Regions from separate parts of the Paenibacillus sp. E194 genome, predicted to be linked through region 2. Evidence: riboswitches for the same ligand, from Rfam matches in the RefSeq annotation. Region 2 holds a riboswitch; each other region holds the start of a gene.
The links. Region 2 has a riboswitch for cyclic di-GMP ahead of AZ66_RS30510 (CAP-associated domain-containing protein). Riboswitches for the same ligand answer to the same signal wherever they lie in the genome.

Region 1 (7,042 bases), on a different contig from region 2:
CCAGAAAGGGTTTTTCCACTTTCACGATATTGTTTTATTTTAACAGCATCCCCTCCGGATAAACCGGTCGGAGAAAATACTCCATTGCCCTCAGCGCTTTTCTTTACAGCATTCTCCATAGTCACTAAATTTCTTTCCATTTTTCTCCAAACATCTTCATAAGAAGTTTTAGTTTGCTCGATTTCCTGCTCGATTGCTAATTCATAAATTGGCTTTTTCCTTTGATTAGCTGCATCGATAATTTCCTTTATAGTCATGTACATAAACTTTTCACCCCTAATCTAATTAAAGAATAATGATGTTAGCTGCACCGCTGGAATTTCCCAATTCCTTCTGAACATCACTAGATAATTGAGAATCCACATCAAATTGATATAAATATTTTCCTGACTTCTCCAAACTATTAAAATTGTTAATTTCCACATTATATTGTTTAAAGATCCTGCGTAATATAAATTCAAGGTCATCTCTCTCGGAAATCGCTATAATAACCGGCAATGGCCCTTGAAGATGTAAGCTAAACCCGTCAATTTCTATATGTTTAATTTCAATTAATCCGCCACCGACTGAAGTTCCCATTGTTCTAATATTTCGATTTCCATCCTCCAGATAAATATCTGCAGTATTCGGATGACCGGCAGGACTATCACCTGCTTCTTCTAAAAAGGTAATGTCAATTCCTTTAGATTCTGCTATTTCAATAGCACCAGGCACCCTACTATCGTCGGCAGCAAATCCTAATATACCAGCAATAATTGCAAAATCAGTTCCGTGTCCTTTATGGGTTTCAGCAAATGATTCATAATACCTTACCACAACTTTTTTTGGAAGACCTTGAAATAATTTATTGGCAACTGTTCCAATAGCTAAGGCACCTGCAGTATGTGAACTGGAGGGGCCGATCATAACCGGTCCAATCACATCAAAACAACTTTTGTAATTAACAACCCTTTTTTCTTTAACAGGTACTAATTTCATGTTCATATTAGTTTCCTCCCCATAGTTGCCATACTAGTCACCCGCCCACCATGTAAGGGTTTTCAAAAGTAACACTAAGAATCATCAAACCCTTTCTTAGTACGAATTGAATACTTGGATAAATTATCGTTGTAATCATACTCGTTGCAATCAATGCCATCAAAACAACGATGTTTTCTGATCCTTCTCACATAATTTGAAATAATTTATTATAGTAATTATTTTTTATTACTACACAGACAGAGTACCACATAGATATTCATGCAGTCAAACAAATGATAATAAATTATTTTTATCGGAATTTTTTATTACAAATTTAATGTTTCTCCCTTTTAAAATTCTAAAAAACTTGTTATAAGTTATAATAGGGTTGTCTATTTTGAATGCTGGCTTCTTCATTAAACGAAACCTTGCCGATAAAAGACCCGAAGTTGGGTTGTCTATAGCTGAAAAAAGAAGAACGCATCTATGTACGAGAAGTAAAGCGCATCTTTTATTGAAAGAGATTTTGCTCAACCTTGGAATTGAATATGAATTCGCGAGCAATTTCATAGTGAATGAAATTCAGGAATAACTGATTAGGAGGAATACTTAAATGGATAATGAACTATTTCGACACTATCAAAACATAATGAATTATTTCGGGGAAATTTTGGGATCTAATTATGAATTTGTATTACATGTTTTAAATCCTAATGGGGGTTCTCAAATCGGTCACATAGTCAATGGAGACTTAAGTGGAAGATCTTTAAATGGCCCTTTAACTGACTATGCAAAAAAATTAATCAACGAAAAGGTATATTTAAAAAAGGATTATGTTGTAGATTATGTTGGAGAAGGACCAAGAGGTAAAAAATTCCGTTCATCAACTTTATTTATAAAAGATCGTGAAGGTCAATTACAAGGTCTTTTATGTATAAATTTTGATGCGGATGTCTATAGAAAAGTCGCAAAGGATATATTAAAATTGGCCAATCTAAGTTCAGCTATAGATCTTATCGAACAGGAAACTGACCAGGAACAACCTATTGAAAAACTTACCGATAATATTCGTAATATCATTTATGGAGTAATAGATAAAGATATATTAGAATCCGGTGCTCAGTTATCACCTGAACAAAAGAAACTTGCTATTTTCAAATTAAAGGAATACGGGGTATTTGAAGTTAAAGGTACAATAAATGAAGTTGCTGAAATAATGGGAATGTCGGAATCAAGTGTTTATCGTTATCATCAAATGATATCTCGCAACGACAAGTAGCCCCAATCGAATCAGAACAATAAATCGAGCAATACAACCTTGGATCAATCCGAGGCCGTAGAGCGAAACAAAAGACGACTATTATTCTATTTATGGGATAATAGTCGTCTTTTTCACTGTATACACAAGCCTGTACCACTGGCTTCTCACTTCGGTAGCTTTACTATTCTCTTCACGTTAAGAGCGAAGATTGCCATTATGCCTTGTAACTCCATGCCAACAAGATCTAAGGATAACGCTACGCCATACCCATGTCTATGTTTGAGTTCACTGTTCTTCGCCTCAATTTTGTAGCGTTCTTTTGCCTTTGTTTTGAAAAATTCTCCCTCTTGGAATACCATTTGCTAGGTGTGTAGTTTTTGGCAGTAGGTATTTCAGCCACTAGACCCTTTTTACAGCGCGCATATAAAATTTTATACTCATAGCCATGTATCCTCGATAAAACTCTAGTATCAAGTTTCAAAACAATAAGCGTAAAATGATAATGGAAATAATACCGCCCAGTACGGTTCCCAATAAACTTCTTGTTTTTATCGCAATTAAAAAAGTCGGTATGGCTGCAAAAAAATTCAATGTTGTTGGTAAGAGATGTAAGCTTTCCGTCATGGATAAATATCTCTTGACCTATCAGAGCTGCTATTACAGAAATGGGAACATAATTTAACCAACGCATTGCCCATTCTGGTAATTCAAAACGACTAAGCACCATAAGAGGAACGACCCTTGGAATGAACGTGACAAAAGCTGAGCCTAGAATAATCAAAAAAATGTCCCATCTTACTTCCATTTTTCTACCACCATTCCTATTGTTGAAGCAATAATTGTAGCCACAATAACGCCCATACTGCTGGACAAAAAGAAAGAACTTCCCACAGCAATGACCACTGCAATAATTGCGACAACGATATCAAGTTTGATTCTATTTCGCCCTAACATGGAGAGTACGAGAATGCCAATAAACATAGCTGGCAAGGCAAATGCTAGTCCGAATTTCTCCGGATTCGAAATCCATTGTGCCAAAAATGCTCCTGCTAGATTCGCTACAAGCCAATTTACATAAGCGGTTATGTTGAGACCATGCATCCATTTCTCACTGATTCGCTTTCTCTTGGCCGCCTCGGTAATCGCGACACCGAATGTCTCATCGGTGAGTAGAGTACCTACTAGCATGTTGCGAAGTGGAGTAAGATGCCGGAAATAAGGTGCTAGTGCGGCACTAAGTAAAATATGACGAAGATTGACAAAGAAAATCGTAATAATAATGGCAGTAATCGAACTACTTGCTGCTATCATACCCGCAGCAATAAACTGAGCTGAGCCAGCATAGAGAATCATAGACATCAGAGCGATCTCAGTGATGCTAAGTCCCGCAGTCTTTTGGATCACACCTGCAGCTAATCCGATACTTAAATAACCCAGCAGCGTGGGGACACAATCTTTTACTCCTTGGATAAAGCTATCCTCATCTCTCGGAGACGAATTCATTTGGACGTTCGACAGACTCATTTCATTCCCTCTTTATTTTCAAGTATTAGAAGCTAACTTACTAACTACTACGAAAAAGTGAAAGAAAATACGGTTCAATTTATTTGAACCGTTTCCCGGTAACAACATGAAATAGGTTAGGAGCGTTTTTCCAAAGCGCTTCTGCTTTCTCTGGGCCCACTTCTTTCACTAATTCTGAGAACATAATGTCATGCCTGATGTATTCCATCGCGATTAACACAAGTGCCGGGTCTTCCGTTTTTACCGCCCATGCAGGTGTATTTGGCGCGAAATTTGCAATTAAGACTTCTTCATTATCTCGTGCAACAATCGTTAAGCGGCCGTTCATACGTTCCTCAGCTACTTCTGGAGCCATGTAATTGTGATGAGTAGTTGCCCCAAGCTGAATCTCAGGTGCTCCAAAAAGAATAGAAAAGACGTGGATATTATCCTTTATCCGCTCATCTATAGCACCTTTTATCGAAGCGACTTGTGGTTCCCAGATCGACAACCATATTTCTTTTTTAGCTTTATCGATTATGTCAATCATTTCGGCCACAACGCGCTCATCACTGCTGATGCGTCGAATAACATCTACTTCTTGTTCACTTTCTAACGCAGATAAATTCTTTTCAAGATAATCCATAGAATTGTCAAAGTCATTACGCAATCGATGGATTAACTCTTTTGCTGGTAAAGGTGCATAGGTTACGGGGTCAGAAGGTACTGTGTACACCGCACCTTTATCCATTAATTTTGCCAATACTTCATAAATCGTTGAACGAGGCACACCCGACCTTTTGCTTATTTCATATCCGGTTATAGGGGAGTTTTTCAAAAGCCCTATGTACGCTTTACATTCATATTGTGAAAAGCCCCATTTCTGAAGTTCTTTAAAAAGTTCTTCCATGGCAACTCCTTTAGTAGTTAGTGTGTTACTTACTATAAAATAAAATGAATTAGCTGTCAAAGCTATAGCGAATGAACGATATTGATTGCATTAATTTGACTTATAAGGAAAGTTACACTCGGTTATCATTTTACGAACTCTGGATCGTTTATCCAAATTTAAATAGTCTCACCCCCTCCCTTTAGACCTACTGCCCAAGCCTTATCGCAAATTTGGAATATGTAAAAATACATTGCAGGGAATATCGAGAGAACGGCGCAGTTACGGGGCTGATGCCCAACATCAAACCATATGGAATTCATATAACATCCTCTTATCGCATCCGGATTTTAACATGATAGGGTTATAAGTGAATAATAATATCGAACTATGTTCAGATATTCACAAATAATCCGTATGACCCATTAAATAAACGCGAAACTGCTGTATATTTAACGGTGTAAACATGTATCGTTATGCAAGAGTATGCATGTTTGCACAGATATTACTAGGCAAAGCTAGGGAAATCTAGTGACGCAAAACTAAAGGGGCTAAGGAAGAAATTCTATGCTAGCCAGTTGCCGATTAATAGATCCTAACCCTATTAGTCGTATGCGTTGTTTTGTATAGTTATAGCAAGATCCCCCACCCTAGCTGCCTATTAATAAAATCTATTGATAGGAAGTGAGTAACGGATGAAGACTAGGAAAAAGCAGAGTGCCCGGAGATTATTCGCAATGACGGTAGTGACCATCATGATGTTCGTGTCTTCGTTGGCACCGGCTTATGCAGGGTCGGCTGTTTCCGCAGCACAGGAACCTGTGGTCAAAAACGCGACAAAGGAAATCCGGAATGTTATGTACTATGGCGATTGGTCGATTTGGGGAGGACAAGGGAACTTCTATCCCAAGGATATTCCTGGCGATCAATTAACCCACTTGAACTATGCGTTTCTCGATTTTGACGCCCAAGGCAACCTTGTCTTTACGGACAAAGATGCGGCTGTAGAAGCGCCTGTCGGCCAGGAAGGCGTACAATGGCAAGCGGCCAATGCGGGCAGCCTTATCGCCCTACAGCAATTGCGCGCAGAAAACCCGAATCTGAAGATTGGCATCTCTCTTGGCGGATGGTCGAAATCAGGCGACTTCTCTGTCGTAGCGGCCGATGCTTCAAAACGGGCGAATCTGATCCAAAATGTGATGACATTCATCAAGTACACGAACATGGACTTCGTGGATGTCGATTGGGAGTTCCCAGCTGAAATTCGACAGCCTGATCTGGTCGATAATAAGAACGATGAAGGCACGAAATACGCCACGCCGGAGGATAAAAACAATTATATTTTGCTCCTGCAAGACCTCAAAAACGCATTGAATAAGCAAGGATCCGAGCTTGGGAAAGCGTATGAACTGTCTGTTGCGCTTCCGGCGCCAAAGAGCAAGATCGATATCGGCATAGATGTGCCTAGACTGTTCAACATTGTAGACTTCGCCAACATTATGAACTATGACATGCGCGGCGCATGGGATGAAGTAAGCGGCCATCATACTGGCTTGTATACGAATCCGAACGACCCGCTCACGGGCAACAACCTGTCGGTCGACGAAAGCGTAAAATACTTGATTGAGCAAGGTGCCGAGCCGAACAAGATTGTGATTGGGGCGGCCTACTACACTCGCGGCTGGGATAAAGTGTCGCAAGGATCCGATCCGAGTCATCCAGGACTATTCGGCGAAGCGGCACTATCCGCCAAGGATGCGGATCAGTCTCCATCCCGCGGCGCGGTTGGCGAAGCAGCGCTCACCATTGGGGACGCCGGCCGTCGAACAGGGATTTGGTCTTATCGCAACCTTGACAAGCTAAAGGCCACTTACCCAAATCTCAAGGAATATTGGGATGATGCAGCCAAAGCTCCCTATCTGTATGATGGGACAACTGGCGTATTCTACACCTATGACAATGAACGATCCATTCAAGAGAAAACGAAATATGTGCTCGAGAATGGTCTGGGCGGCGTAATTGCTTGGATGGCTTCCAACGATGCCCCTACTACGAATCCTACCAAGCGTGACAAATTAACAAAGACAACGAAAGAAGGCCTCTTCGGAAGCCAGCCGTTGACAACCCATGAAATTAAATATACCAAGCTGGACGTTACGGCAGATGTGAAATCGTATACAGAAGCTTGGGGCAACAATAAAGGGGTTGAAATTTCCCTCTTCAATAACGAGTCCTTGACCGAATCGAATTCAGTGTTGAGAGCCGTGGAAAGAGGCGCGAAAACGGTTAAGCTGCCGAAGCTTTACATCCAAGCCGATGGGCCGCTGACTTCCGGCGATTATTTGGCGGGTATCGTAACTAATGAGAACGGTTACACGGTCGTCGATTTGAAATCGGTCTATGATGCAAAAACGATTGAAACTGGCAGA
Region 2 (7,042 bases):
TCCACTGTGCTTCAGGATTGGCGTACGCCGTAATAATGGAACATTTCAACTGCGGATAATGTTGTTTCAGCGAGATAGCAGCTTCGCAAGCCCATAAATCGACTCCATACTGGCCAGGTGTGATGACCCATTCTAATCCTTCTTCAATAAGCGGAATAAGGCGAGATTCTATCGCTTTGCGTATATAGGGAACTCCCTGATGTTTATTGTTATAAATGCCGAGTTCGTGAGCTCGGTAGCCGGTAACGAGTAAATTTTTCAATGTATGATTCCTCCGAGAATGTATCTATATATGTATGATTATAGACGGTAGAACTAAAAATGATAAATCATACAGGGAGTGGGACTAAATAGCTAGTTCATTCATCAATTTGACACATGTTTTAGTTCTAAAATCCCTGTTACAGAGACGTGTGGATTGGTTAATATGAGTAAGTATACTAACATTTAGGGGGAAAAAGTTTTGAAAAATGGGTTGCACTATTGTTGGGGGCAATATTAGTAGTAAGCATGACGGCTTGCGGAGATAAAAAGACGCTGCTGGAGCAAACAGCTCTTCTACAGCACAGACGACAACCGAGACAGAGAAAAAAGATGCTCCGGTTCCATCTGTCGATGAACTTATTCAAAAATCAATTGATGCAAGCAAATCGCTCAAGGACTTCTCTATGGAAAGCCAAGTGAAGCAAGGTCTTACGGTTAGCCAAGGTGAACAGAAGCAAGAGCAAAATACGGAAATAAAACTGAAAAGCGACATGACAAAGGAGCCTTTCAAACTGCATCAAGAAATGACAATGAACGTAGCGGGTCAAGGTGAGCAAAAAATCGTTCAGTATATTACGAAGGACGGCATTTATTCGCAAGTGAACGGGCAATGGACGAAGATGCCGGATGACATGAAGGCACAAATTCTTGAAGGTGCGGAGAAAGGGGCAAGCCCAGAGCAGTCCCTGGAACGCTTCAAATCGATTGCGAAAGATACGAAGGTATCCGAAGAGGGAACTAACTATATCTTGACGGCGGAATTGTCCGGTGACGGGATGAAGGAACTGGCGAAGTCGTTGATGACCCAATCTGGTTCTAACAGTAATCCACAAATGGAAGCAATGATTGAACAAATGAAGATTAAAAGCATCAAAATGAAGTTTGGTGTCAACAAGGAGTCGTACCTGCCGACGATATCCGATGTTGATATGTCTATGGAAGTAGAAGAGCAAGGGCAGAACGTTGCTCTCGATATGGTCATGACAAGCACATTCTCCAAGCATAACGAGATTGGCGAAATTAAGGTGCCACAAGAAGTATTGGACAGTGCTAAGTAATCACAGTGTATAGCCTAGACCGTCGAATCTATGGATTCGGCGGTTTTTTATTGCGTAAGTAGTCCTATTCTACTAGTTGCTCTATCGGAATAGGGCTACGCTCACTTTGTCTGTCAATCTATATTGGTTAATATGAGGGAGCATACTAACTTTGGGAGGCAGACGGTTTTGAAAAAGTGGACAGCAGCACTCGTAGCGATCATGGTAGTACTAGGCATTACAGCATGCGGTAACTCAACACCTACGGCAGGAGAATTGATTCAAAAGGCTACGGATGCGGATAAAACGTTGAAGAGCTATTCAATGGATGTCCATGTTGAGCAAGTGAATGGGATTCAAGGCGACAGCAGCAAAGAAGAAAAATCGGATATTAGAATCAAAACTGACTTCACAAAGGAACCGCTTGGTTTCTATCAAGATACGTCTATTGTGTCAGACCAAACGAACCAAACGATTAAACAATACTTCACCAAAGAAGGAGCATACTCTCAGGTCAATGGCGAATGGGCGAAAGTTCCGGATGAGTTGAAGGGCCAGTGGGAAACGAATATTAAAAGCCAAATGAGCTTGACGCAAAATCTCGACAAATTCAAGCCGCTAGAGAAAGATTCGAAGATTACCGAGGAAGGCAACGAATACATCATGACTACGGATGTATCAGGCGATAAAGGCAAGGAGTTGGCGAAGACGCTGTTGTCCGAGTCATCTGGTGAAGAAGCTGCGGAAGCGCTTGGCAAGATGAATGTTAAGACGCTTACCATGACATATGGCGTGAATATGGAAACCTACTTCCCGACAAAGAGCGACTTTACACTTGTGCTCGAAGGGGAAGAGAATGGACAGAAGATTTCGATCAGCATGAAGGTGACAAGCACAATTACGAAGCATAACGAAGTGGCTGAAATTAAAGTGCCGAAGGATGTTATCGACAACGCTCAATAAGATATGATTTCGATTATCGATGAAGAAAGAAAATAAAGTTATAGACTGAGAAAATATAGTTCCGACGGCATTGCTGTTATCACGCGGTACACCCCGTAAAAGGAAAAAAGAAGCAGAGATCCTATGTGACAATCTAGGATCTCTGCTTTTTGTGTCATGATGAATATCTTATTGCTCGTGTATCACGCGGTACAAGACGAGTGCCGCCTGCGCTCGAGTGAGCGTTCCCGCCGGATCAAGTTTGTTATCGGTGGTTCCTTTGATAAGTCCTTTGCTCACTGCGTACACAACGGCTGTCTTTGCATCCTGTGAGATGTATGCTTCATCCTTAAATCCAAGCGAAGCGCTTGAATGGGACAGATCAATTTTCAATGCCCGCGTAAGCATCACGACCATTTCTTCGCGAGTAATCGGTTTACGTGCCCCAGGCTCTGCAATCCGCTGTTCCCAAGTCTTTTCGTTATTCGTCAAGCGATCAAGCAAGGTGGCGAACTCCGCTTGGGTAATAACTTCGTTCGGCTTGAATGTGTGTATGCTGTCTTTGCCGCGCATCAGTCCGTGAGCTGCAATGACTTCAATTTCATCCTTTGCCCAATGTGCAGTAAGATCATCGAAGGATCTTGCATGCTCTGCAATCGTGTAGGTGCCGAACTGCGTGATCTGGAAGGAAATATGCTTCTTATCAGCTGCCTTCATTCCGGCCAGTTTATAGCTCCAAGCATTGGTTGTTACGCCTTGAGCTTCTGCGTACACGCCTGCCTTACGAATATCTTTTGTAGCTTCCATCAGCTTCAAGGAGATTTCCAACAGGATATTCTTTGCTTCTTGCGGCCCACGGATCGTGATCATCGGAGACGTAAAGGTCGTCTCGCTATGATGCTTGCTAAAACCTTTGTCCTTATGCTCTGCAAGAGACACCACAAGCTCGAGTCCGCTCGTTCCGATGAGTTCCACAATAGACTTATTCGGAATGGTAATATCGAATTCGGCTGTAGACAGAAGCAAATCCTTGCCTGATTCCTGCAGCAGTTTGGCGGCCGATTTGTCCAGCGTGAAGGAGACTTCATTGTAATCCTTCATGCTTACATCGCTAATATCGGGTTGAACCTGCTTGGCATTTTTGTCCTGCAGCTGTTTTTACACGGTATTCGCATCTATCTTGAACTCCGCATTCACTGCATGCTCCTTCATCGTCTCTGCCAGTAATCCTGCCTTCATCGTCTTACCGGCTGGAATTGTTCCCACAGAAGTCGAAGGTGTAGAACTACTAGAACCTCTAGAGCCTTCAGATGAGGAAGACGAAATAGGCAACTCTGGCTTCGGATTCGGAACAGACGGCTTGATGACATCAACGGTAGACGAGTGAATGTAACCGATTCGGATCCGTTCATTGTTTGCGTTGAACAGATTCGCATTTACAAGATTGAAGGTATATTTCCCTTCTTGGTCGCTCAAGAAAGCGATGGTTGCTATGTCGCCGTCTCCTTCATAAGCGCCTCCGTTGAGATTTACGGAGTAATCCAATTGCTTCTGGCCATTAGGTAAATCGGTTATGTTCTTTGTCGTGATAAGTGGGACATCCGGATAGTTCAACTTTTGATAGGTAGCCATCGTAACGCTTGGCTTTATATCTAAGAGAGTCAAGCGGCTGTCATAAGTAAGACTGAATGAAGCTGAATATACTGCTTCCGACACAGAATATTCGACCTTTACATCGAATGGATCTCCTGTCAGAACCTTAGATTTGCTGAGGCTAGGAGATACAACATCGGGATCGGGCTTTTTATCGTCGACGGAATTCTGCGTGACGAAGTTCTGTGTGTAATATACATTTGAATTCCCCCCGAAGTACACACCCACCCCTAGATGAGAAAAGTCTCCCAAAATATTCGAACGATGTCCTTTCGAGTTCATCCAGTTCCCGTGAACGAAGATGGCACTCGACTGTCCAGCAGCAATGTTTTCCCCTGCCTTTTGGTATACGATTCCGTCCGCCTTCAGCCGATCGAACGGTGATTTGCCGTCCGGATTGTTATGATCGAAGAAGCTTCTCAGCCCCATATCGTCGCTATGCTTGCGAGCAGTTCCCGCAGCCTTTTCATTCCACTTCAATGGCTTCATGCCCTCGCGGACACGCACAGCATTAGCCAAATCGAGGATTTGTTGCTCAAAGCTTGTCTGCAATCGCTTGCTAGGCGTGCCAAAGTACCCCTTGAACGCCAGTTCCACATCCTGGGCAATAAATTGGACAGCCGTCACCGTATTCCCTTGATGGAGATCATAGAACACGGTTGCATACATACCGCCGACCTTGTGCAGGCTATATTGTCCGCTGTTGTCCATATTGTAAATCGTATTGCCTTTCCTAATTTGACTGAGGGAAGATCCGAAGGCTACCTCTACCTCCTGCTTGGTTGAACCGAATCCAATGCTGCCATAAGAATCATTCGCATTCGTATAGAGTGCAACGACCTTGTGATCCTGAACACCAACTTGTAAGTAATGTTTATAATCCTGATTGTAAATATACCACTCGAAGCCATATTCACTTAGATCCTTGCGAACCGGCAGTCCGATTTTTTGGAATAGTTGATCCTCGCTCATTCCTATGGTGATGCCTTGCAGTTGGTCTGCCCCTGCCTGCGGAGCATTGTTCGTTTTCGTGACAGTAATCTTACTACCGACCAGCTTATCCGCTGCATAAAGGGTCGGCTGATAGATAAGTATCCCGGCTAACAGCGCAGCGCTAGCTGTAATCGTCATACGCCGCATTCTTCCTGCTTTAATGTGTTTATGCTGTTCTTGGTACATTGCGTTGTTGGTTGCTGTACAACATGGCCGCATCATTTCATCTCCTATTCTTTTACATTCTGCGATCAAATGAGATGAACAGCGGGGACGTTTTACAATAGCACAAAAAAAGCGCCACCCTAATGGCAGCGCACTAAAAAAAGACGCACGTAATGTCGCAATTAGGGCAACCCGGCTGTCATCGCATTGTGAAATACATTAGACCCGTGGCTTTGCGTCCCCTGCTTTCGCTAGGGTTTGCCATTATCCAAATGTTACAGATTAAATGTCTATAGTAACATGTTAATGAACAGCTTGTATACAACTGTGCCTATAGGTACGCAAAATTCATCAAGTACCACGTCTATCAACCCAGTACGATATTTATGTTAGTCATGCACTTCTTCAATGAAGCTGCCCCATTTTAAAAAAGGATCACGAAAGTGATCGATCTACTATTCTCTCATTCAGGCTACCAGCAGTATCTATGCAGAAAAGACCTCGCAATGGGAATGATCTGCTTGCTCCGGGAATACATATGTGATGTACGAGTTATCGCTCGGCAATTGTCTTTTTCATTGGCTCTCCCAGTCTACAACATTATTTTCATCTAACAGTCGAGACCATATTTCTAAGGCTATTTCCATTGAATTCAGTTAGATTGAAGACAAACTCCCGTGATATACTATACCGCGGGATTCTTTATGTTTTTTGTCTATAGTTCAATACGTAATTATCGGACACCATTAAGATTTCACTTCAATTTTAGTTAGAATCACATTGGCCGCTTCTACTACACCACCAGCATTCTGAAAAGTTTCTGACAGTTTTTGCGCATTTTCCTGATATGTCCGATTCGTCAACACCTCAGATACCGCTGCTGCCACATATTTTGGCTTCTTTCCTTTCAACTTTAAACCTGCACCCAGTTGAGCAACCCGATCAGCCACTAATCCTTGTTCGCTATGTTGCGGAAATAAAACCATTGGAACTCCAAAATACAGGCTTTCATTCGTACTATTCATACCGCAATGGGTAATAAATACATCTGCTGTCTGTAATATCGATATTTGATCTACGACGTTTTTCACTGTGAAATTTATTGGTATGTTGCCAAGAGAAGCAATTTCCGTTTTTTCACCAACTGACATCACAACATCATAGTCCGTATCTGCAAATGCCTGGATAATGTTTTGGTAAAAAGCTTGATTTTGATTCAGTATCGTCCCAAGGGAAATGTAGATTAGTTTTCTATCCCTTTTAATATTCTGTACCGACGGAGACTGCTTGATGGAAGGTCCGACAAAAGCATATCGCTCAGAAAACGTATCCGCCATCGGTTGGAATTCTTTCGTGGTATAGACAATGGTGTCTGTTTCATTATTATTTTGAACAATCGATACAAAATTCTCTATTTCATACCCATGATTCTTTAACAACTGAATTTTTCTGTTCATTCGGGGCAAACCCACGATCATTCTCCATAAATCGATGAAACCACGCTTCATCAGTTTCGCAGTATACTGGTTAAAAGCAAAGGTAGTAGTCGAACAAACATATGGAATTTCTAGTTTTTTAGCAAATAATTTTCCCCAAAAGCATATAGAGTCGGATACAATACAATCCGGCTGAATTTCCCTTAATTCCTTACATACCTTCTCATCCAAAGCGATGGTCGTATCGGCAACCATCTCAATTAATGCTGTAAAATCTTTGCCAACCTTACGATCCATTTCCTTTTGTGATAGCTGGGGCAAGAACTCATCACAAGCAATAAATGCAGCACCAGCACCTTCTATTTTTTCCTGAAACTCTAGAAAGGAATAGTACCAAACTTGATGGCCTCTATTGACTAACTCGGCTACCACCGGAATGGTCGGATTGGTATGACCATGCGCGGGTATCGAAAAAAATACAATTTTGCTCATTCTGATTCATCTACCTCCCGCTCCGCTTTTTGGATCATCTCTACAAATTCCATGAAATGA
Region 3 (7,042 bases), on a different contig from region 2:
CAGGCTTGGAATTGCCGCTGCTAATCACGAATGAGCATGGCGAAGTCACGATTCCGAACCTGAATCCGGGCAAGTATTATGCAGAAGAAACAAAGGCGCCAGTCGGATATGTGTTGAACTTGGAAATAATCGAGTTTGATGTGAACGCTGGCAAGGAAGCAGTAGTCATGATACGTAATACACTTGATTTACCGCCGACGGGTTCAGTGAAGGTGATTAAGATTGCATATGAGAATAAAGAGAAAAAGCTGTCTGGTGCTAAGTTCCGCCTTCTGGATGAGGAGAAGCAACTGGTTAAAAATGAGGCAGGAGCAGAGCTTCCAATCCTGACGACGGATACGAACGGAGAAGCATTCCTTCCAGCCTTGAAGCCGGGTAAATACTTCTTCGAAGAAACTGAGGCGCCGAGCGGCTATATTCGCAATACTACATGGATTGGGTTCGAAATTACGGGAGGACAGTTGACTGTCGTTACGGTTGAGAATGTCCGTTATACCGATGGAGGGGGCAAGACGGATCCTTACAAACCGTGGGAGCCAAGCAAGCCAGGCGACAAGACACCTCCCAAGACAGATCCGAACATTCCAACGATCCCTGGGCAGATCGTCGATCCTACAGATCCAAAGACGCCAACAAATCCTGGAACGACGACTGACCCTGATCGACCAACTGTACCTGGTGAGACAACTGATCCAGATACAGAAGATACGACGGAGCCGGGCGGAAACAAGGGCAATCCAGACGGTGACAAGGATGATGAAGGAAGTCCGGATGATGCAGATCTAGGAGCCAAGACGGATTCGAAGAAGCCGAATCCTAAACCGGGCGGCAAGCTGCCGCAAACTGGTGAAGAAGCGCCTGTATCGCCAATCGTCGGTATGATTCTAATTACTGCCGCAGCACTCATGTGGATTGCTCGGAAGCGATTATTTGTAAGACGTTGATGTGATGAACCGCCAAGGAGAGTTCCTTGGCGGGCATCCTACTATTCTGTCCACATACAGAAGATTACAATCGTTCAGGTGTGTACAAGCAGTTCTGTTGCATGTTACCATAGACATATAACGGTTACATTTGGATAATGGCAAACCCTCGCGAAAGCAGGGGACGCAAAGCCACGGGTCTAATGCATTTACACAATGCGATGACAGCCGGGTTGCCCTAATTGCGACAATACGAGCGTCTATTTAAGTGCGCCGCCATTAGGGTGGCGCTTTTTTGTATATACAAGAAGCGCCCCTGGTGTTCATCTCATTCGAGCGGATAACGTCAAAGAATGGGAGATGGTAAGAATGGGGACACGTTGTATGGCAACAACTGACAACAACGCAAACTGGCAAGTAGAAGAAAAACAATCATTAGTAGGCACCAAGCGACGAATTGCAATAGGGCTTAGTGCTGCATTGCTGTTCGGCATGTTCATGCCACAGCCAACTCTCTATGCAGCGGATGCAACAAGCGGAAGTGGGGCTGCTGCATCAGAATTGAATGCGCCACAGGCGGCAGGAGTCAAGGTTCTGGGCATTTCGCTCGGTATGAGTGAGAAGCAGCTCTTCGAGCGACTGGGACAACCAACACGCAAAGACTTAAGCGAGTACGGGTTCGAGTGGTACATTTATAACAAGGACTATAAGCAATATGTGCAGGTCGGTGTGCTCAACAAGAAAGTTGTAGCCCTATACTCGAATGCTAAGGCTGATTATGGCAGCATTGGATTTGGTTCGACGAAGCAGGAAGTCGCAGTAGCCTACGGGTCTTCTATCAGCCGAATTAAGAAAGGGAATACCATCTACAATTACAAGGATAACGGCGGAACATACAGTATGCACAAGATGGGCGACGCTTATGCGACGGTGTTCTATGATTTGAATCAGCGCGGTACAGTAACAGCTGTCCAATTCATTGCTGAAGCTGTGGAATTGTCGTTCAAGGGCTACTTCGGAACGCCTAGCGAGCAATTGCGGACAAGCTTCGAACATCAAATATTCGATTTAACGAACGCGGTTCGCGTACGCAATGGCAAGAAGCCGCTGCAATGGAACGATAAGATCGCGGGAACAGCACGCGAGCATAGCGGTGATATGGGAGTAAGAAGCTTCTTCGATCATAATAACCCGGATGGCAAGTCGCCGTTCGATCGAATAAAGGCAGACGGAATCATATATAAGTCCGCAGGAGAGAATATTGCCGCTGGCCAGACGAGTGCTATCTTCGTTCATGAGAACTGGATGAACTCGGAAGGGCACCGTGCTAACATATTAGGGGATTATTCGCGGATGGGTGTAGGCGTATTTTTCGGAGGTAAATCGAAAGTCTACTACACGGAAAACTTCTATACACCACGAAGCTAGCAGGCCGTGGTAAAAAGACGCCTTCAATCCCACAGAAACAGTGGTGTTGGAGGCGTCTTTGATTGATGCGGCTTAAGGAGTCTTCTCCATGACAGCCTTCACAATAAGTCGGTGTGTGGCTGTGTCGATTGGATCACAGGTGATGAGTGTCAGCTCCCGGTCTGTTGGATTCTGATCGAGAACGGACAGGTCTTCTGGGGTCACGACGGATTTCGATTGCACGGTATACGTGTAGGTCTGATCTGATGTTTCTAATTGAACTTTATCGCCTTTTTTCAACTCATCGAGCCTGTTGAAGTGTCTGCCGAATGTCAGACTGCGATGGCTCGCCAATACAAAGTTGCCAATCTCGCCTGGCATTCGGCCGGGGACAACGATTCCACTTCCAACCTTGAGAGAAGCAGGTGTGGCTCCTTCTACCATAGGTTCTCGCAGATCGATTTTGTCGATCGATATTGCCCCATATACTAGGAGACCGTCAATGGATTTAGGCTCCCGTTTTTTTGGTGTGGTTGAATCGGTTTGTGTCTTGGAGATTACTTGAATGCTGTCTTGCGGCAAGTTGTCCCACTCAGTAAGGAGACGAAGCTCTCTTTGTTGTTCGTTGTATTGATTCCACTTCGGATATAGGATAAGAGCTAACCCAGCAAGGAGAAACAATAGAGCCGTGAAACCAAGCAGTCTGGACATGATTTGATTCTTCTTCGTAATAAGAGGCACCCCCTTAACGCACTATGTCTGTGCCTCTATTGTACCGTATGTAGCAATATGTTTTCCATAACTCACCATGATGGTAGGTGCGATTTCGTAGGGAATCGGATAGCAGCAGTGAAACTCAAATGCAGCAATCGGATGCTGGAAGGTGGCATTGGCAAAATCTAAGGTGATGAGGATCCTTCTTTAGAGGAAGCCTGTTGACGGATTGCTTTATGCATCCAAATGGCAGCTTGTGAACCTTCCGCCATCGCAATCGTAACCTGTTCCGAATGCACACATACATCTCCTGCTGCCCATACGTTGGGGACATTGGTCATTTTCGTACGTGGATCCACCATAATGTGTTTATTTTCATGACGTTCTATCCCAAGCTGCTCTGCGAGGGAGGACTTCACCTCATTGCCTCCGAAGGCAACAAATCCACGCTCTCCATCAATGATCCTTCCATCGGAAAGTCTCACGCCACGGAAGACACCTTCTGCCTCACATACTACTTCTTCAATCTGTGCTTTAATTACTTCAATTCGCTGAGCGTCCAATTGGTGCATTTGATCAGCAGACAAGGGCTTCTGCTCGTGATTCACATAGACGACGTCACGGGTCCAATACAATAGCGTTAGTGCCATATCAGCTCCTGTAGTGCCAGAACCAAGCACAATGGTTCGCCGACCGCTCACTTCATAACCATCGCAATCAGGGCACACATACACCGTAAGGCCTAGGCAAGGCATGAGATTGGGCAAGGATGGAAGCCGATCCACGATTCCAGTGGCGAGCAGGAGTGTACTTGCTGTGAAGAGGCCATTCTCTGTTGTCGTCACGGTGAAGCCACGCTCGCCATTAGGTGCGAGACTCGTCACGGTATCATCAAGCAGATGTATGCCTAACGACGTGGCCTGCTGTTTACCCAAAAGACGAAGCTCAGTACCGGACACTCCCTCAGGCCATCCGAGCACATTATGGTAGGAACGGCATATCGTCGATCTGCCATAACCACTATCAATCACCAGCACGCGGTGTCGATACCTCCCCAGCTGAATGGCAGCTTGCAGTCCGGCAATGCCGCCACCAATAATAATGCTCTCATAGCACATAAGCAGACACTCCTACCCTTGCTGAATGATTATTTCTTGAAATAATGCCTGGCATGCCAAACAAGAGATCTTACTTCCCCTGCTGCTTCGTTAAATTCTCCTGAGCAAGGCGAATCATCTCCCGCACCATCGAGCCGCCGATTCGTCCGCCAACGCGGCCTGCATCTTCCGTTGACAACTGTCCATTGTACCCTTCTTGCAACGGCACACCCAGTTCCTTAGCTACCTCATATTTGACATCATTCGGCCGGTTCGGATCTACTGCAAATCCTTCGCGGCGCATGACCTCGGCTTTAAAAGCATTGACGCTGTTCTCGGCACCTGTAACAAGCAGCTTTCGACGACTTCTTCGGGACATAACCGTGTTCCTCCTGTGTCTTCAAAATAGTTACTCTTCATACATTCCCCCTCCCAATCGAAATTATGTAAGAAGTGAAGAGGAGTAGGAATATACTATGGAGAATTAATCCAGTGAATAAGCAATCTGTTTGGGTAAGCGCACCACATTCGAGAGGAGCTTGCAAATGGATTCGGAATATCAAGATGTACAAGTGGAGGAAGCAGAGTTAACGGTGGAGCAGCAGAGGACGGATACATCCGATGTGTTCTGGTATTCGCCGCTTGAAGCGCCGTTCGCAATTGCTGGATTACACTGGCTGTCTACGGAGGGGAAATATCGACGGCTCCCCATCTCTCCAGAACACAAGATTCCAGAGGGGGTCGACTGGCTGGCGAATCATACAGCAGGTGGTCAGATCCGCTTCGTGACGGATTCTTCGAAGTTGTTCCTACGGGTAAAGTTATCTGGCCCTCACGATATGTATCATATGTCGGCGACGGGGCAGTGCGGCTTCGATTGTTATGTGGAAGCGGATGGACATCTCCACTACCGAAGCACGACGGCAGGATGGAATCCTAGAGATTCTGAATATGAGTCTGTCCTATTTTTCCGAGATAAGGCAGAGAAGAGGCTTGTAGTTCTGAACTTCCCGCTGTATCAAGGGGTAGAGGAGATTATGGTCGGGTTGAAAAGGGAGGCCATCGTGGAGTCCCCGCCTGCTTATGAGGATCCAGGCAAGGTTATTGTTTACGGAACCTCCATCACCCAAGGGGCATGCGCCATGCGTCCTGGAATGTGTTACACGAACATTCTTAGTCGAAGAATCAATCGTGAATTTATTAACTTAGGCTTTTCTGGTCATGGAAAAGGAGAGGCCGAGCTGGCTCATATTATTGCATCTATATCCGATCCGGCTTGTCTTATTCTGGACTACGAAGCGAACAGCGTCTCTCCAGAACGGTATGCGGAGACACTGCCGCGATTCGTACGGATTTATCGTGAAGCGCATCCAGAAGTTCCGATTCTTATATTATCGAGACTCGCATTCTCCTTCACACGCTTCGATGAGGAGGACTCCAGACTGCATCAAGTACGCAAGCACATGCAGATGACGTTAGTGGAATCCTTGCGGCAAGCAGGGGATCGTCATATCTACTTCTGTGATGGTGAACAGCTTCTTCCACAGCATGCTCTTGAATGCTTCGTGGACGGCACTCATCCTACCGATCTAGGGTTTGTGCAGATGGCAGATGGACTGGAGCCTGTGCTGCGAGAAATACTGGCAAGAAAATCTTAACATAGCTTTAACAATAAGCAGGGAACTAGTTGCATACGGAATGATTCAGAGGTGGTCCAACCAAGGGCCGCCTCTTTTTGTCGTATTAGCGTTGTTGGAAGAAGCAGAACCAGACAATTGCGATGAAAAAAGGTATGTATGTAGGAACGATTATGAGAGGCTTCTATTATTTGAGATTCATATAGTAATAGGAAAAGGAGGTATGGAAGACATGAGAACCGTAATCTCTCACTTCTACAATGAGGAATATTTACTGCCGTGGTGGTTGAAGCATCATGCTTCACTTTTTGATCATGGAATTCTCATCAACCGAGGCTCGACGGATCGCTCTGTTGAAATTTGCAGACAATTGGTTCCCCATTGGGAGGTTCGAGATTCCAAAGTCCCTACATTTGACGCAGAACAGGTTGATATAGAGGTCATGGAAATCGAGGAAGAGTGCATGGGCTGGAAAATGGCGTTGAATACAACGGAATTTCTTTGCTTCCCTGATAAAAATAAGTTCTTTTCTTCGCTGGATGAGATGGGCAGCAGTATGTACACTATTCGTACGATTATGCTAATTGATGACCCTAACTACGGCTATGATGAACCGGATCCAGCCAAGCCTTTAGTAGAGCAGCGCCATCATGGTTTTATTTTGCCTGATACCGGCCGATTCATTCATAAGTACCCTCGGGGTAATTATGCTCCAGGAAGACACTTCTCTTCCCATCCGTTTATCGATTACCCCTTCAATGATAATCCGTATCCAGCCATTGTTATCAAGTTCTTCTATAGCCCATGGACAGAGGAAACACGGCTTCGAAAGTTACAGATTGGACCAACCCTTTCGGAAGGCAGTATTTATCGAAGCATGGGGCTACAGCATCTCGTTACCCGCGAAGAATTAGAGCGAAGATATAACAGTTATGTGAACCAAGCGACCGATTTAAGTCATCATCCTGGTTATCAGCGTCTATGGAGGTGAGCTGTTGAAGGCGGTCATACTTGCAGGCGGATACGGAACGAGAATCGGTGAGGAGACTCAGGTCAAGCCAAAGCCGATGATCGAGATTGGTCCCCAGCCGATACTGTGGCACATTATGAAGCTGTACAGCCATTATGGAATTCGTGAGTTTATCATTTGTCTGGGGTACAAGGGGCACGCGATAAAAGAATATTTCATCCATTACTATATGCGACATACGGATTTTACGTTAGATATGGGTAGTAACACTGTTGACTATCATGGGGACAATGC

Region 1: it holds a riboswitch for cyclic di-GMP, as region 2 does, so the genes downstream of both, AZ66_RS33350 (glycosyl hydrolase family 18 protein) here and AZ66_RS30510 (CAP-associated domain-containing protein) in region 2, are expected to answer to the same signal.
Region 3: it holds a riboswitch for cyclic di-GMP, as region 2 does, so the genes downstream of both, AZ66_RS01230 (CAP domain-containing protein) here and AZ66_RS30510 (CAP-associated domain-containing protein) in region 2, are expected to answer to the same signal.

Annotation. Positions count from the first base shown of each region.
Region 1 covers NZ_JMDX01000102.1:2,958-9,999, forward strand. The annotation lists gene sdaAA (L-serine ammonia-lyase, iron-sulfur-dependent, subunit alpha) at 1-263, opposite strand, end outside; gene sdaAB (L-serine ammonia-lyase, iron-sulfur-dependent subunit beta) at 286-984, opposite strand; gene AZ66_RS15345 (helix-turn-helix transcriptional regulator) at 1,574-2,239, shown strand; partial or broken gene AZ66_RS15350 (IS5/IS1182 family transposase) at 2,386-2,583, opposite strand; partial or broken gene AZ66_RS15355 (AzlD domain-containing protein) at 2,699-3,026, opposite strand; gene AZ66_RS15360 (AzlC family ABC transporter permease) at 3,017-3,745, opposite strand; gene AZ66_RS15365 (TrmB family transcriptional regulator) at 3,825-4,634, opposite strand; cyclic di-GMP riboswitch class I at 5,115-5,199, shown strand; gene AZ66_RS33350 (glycosyl hydrolase family 18 protein) at 5,309-7,042, shown strand, end outside.
Region 2 covers NZ_JMDX01000053.1:10,310-17,351, reverse strand. The annotation lists gene AZ66_RS09870 (DUF1273 domain-containing protein) at 1-262, opposite strand, end outside; gene AZ66_RS09865 (DUF6612 family protein) at 669-1,322, shown strand; gene AZ66_RS09860 (DUF6612 family protein) at 1,491-2,264, shown strand; gene AZ66_RS09855 (S-layer homology domain-containing protein) at 2,433-3,344, opposite strand; gene AZ66_RS30510 (CAP-associated domain-containing protein) at 3,402-5,027, opposite strand; cyclic di-GMP riboswitch class I at 5,238-5,327, opposite strand; gene AZ66_RS09845 (macrolide family glycosyltransferase) at 5,801-6,982, opposite strand; gene AZ66_RS09840 (helix-turn-helix transcriptional regulator) at 6,979-7,042, opposite strand, start outside.
Region 3 covers NZ_JMDX01000004.1:43,952-50,993, reverse strand. The annotation lists gene AZ66_RS01235 (SpaA isopeptide-forming pilin-related protein) at 1-944, shown strand, start outside; cyclic di-GMP riboswitch class I at 1,074-1,164, shown strand; gene AZ66_RS01230 (CAP domain-containing protein) at 1,293-2,351, shown strand; gene AZ66_RS01225 (class D sortase) at 2,424-3,041, opposite strand; gene AZ66_RS01220 (NAD(P)/FAD-dependent oxidoreductase) at 3,230-4,162, opposite strand; gene AZ66_RS01215 (alpha/beta-type small acid-soluble spore protein) at 4,233-4,520, opposite strand; gene AZ66_RS01210 (SGNH/GDSL hydrolase family protein) at 4,687-5,799, shown strand; gene AZ66_RS01205 (glycosyltransferase family 2 protein) at 6,011-6,769, shown strand; gene rfbF (glucose-1-phosphate cytidylyltransferase) at 6,774-7,042, shown strand, end outside.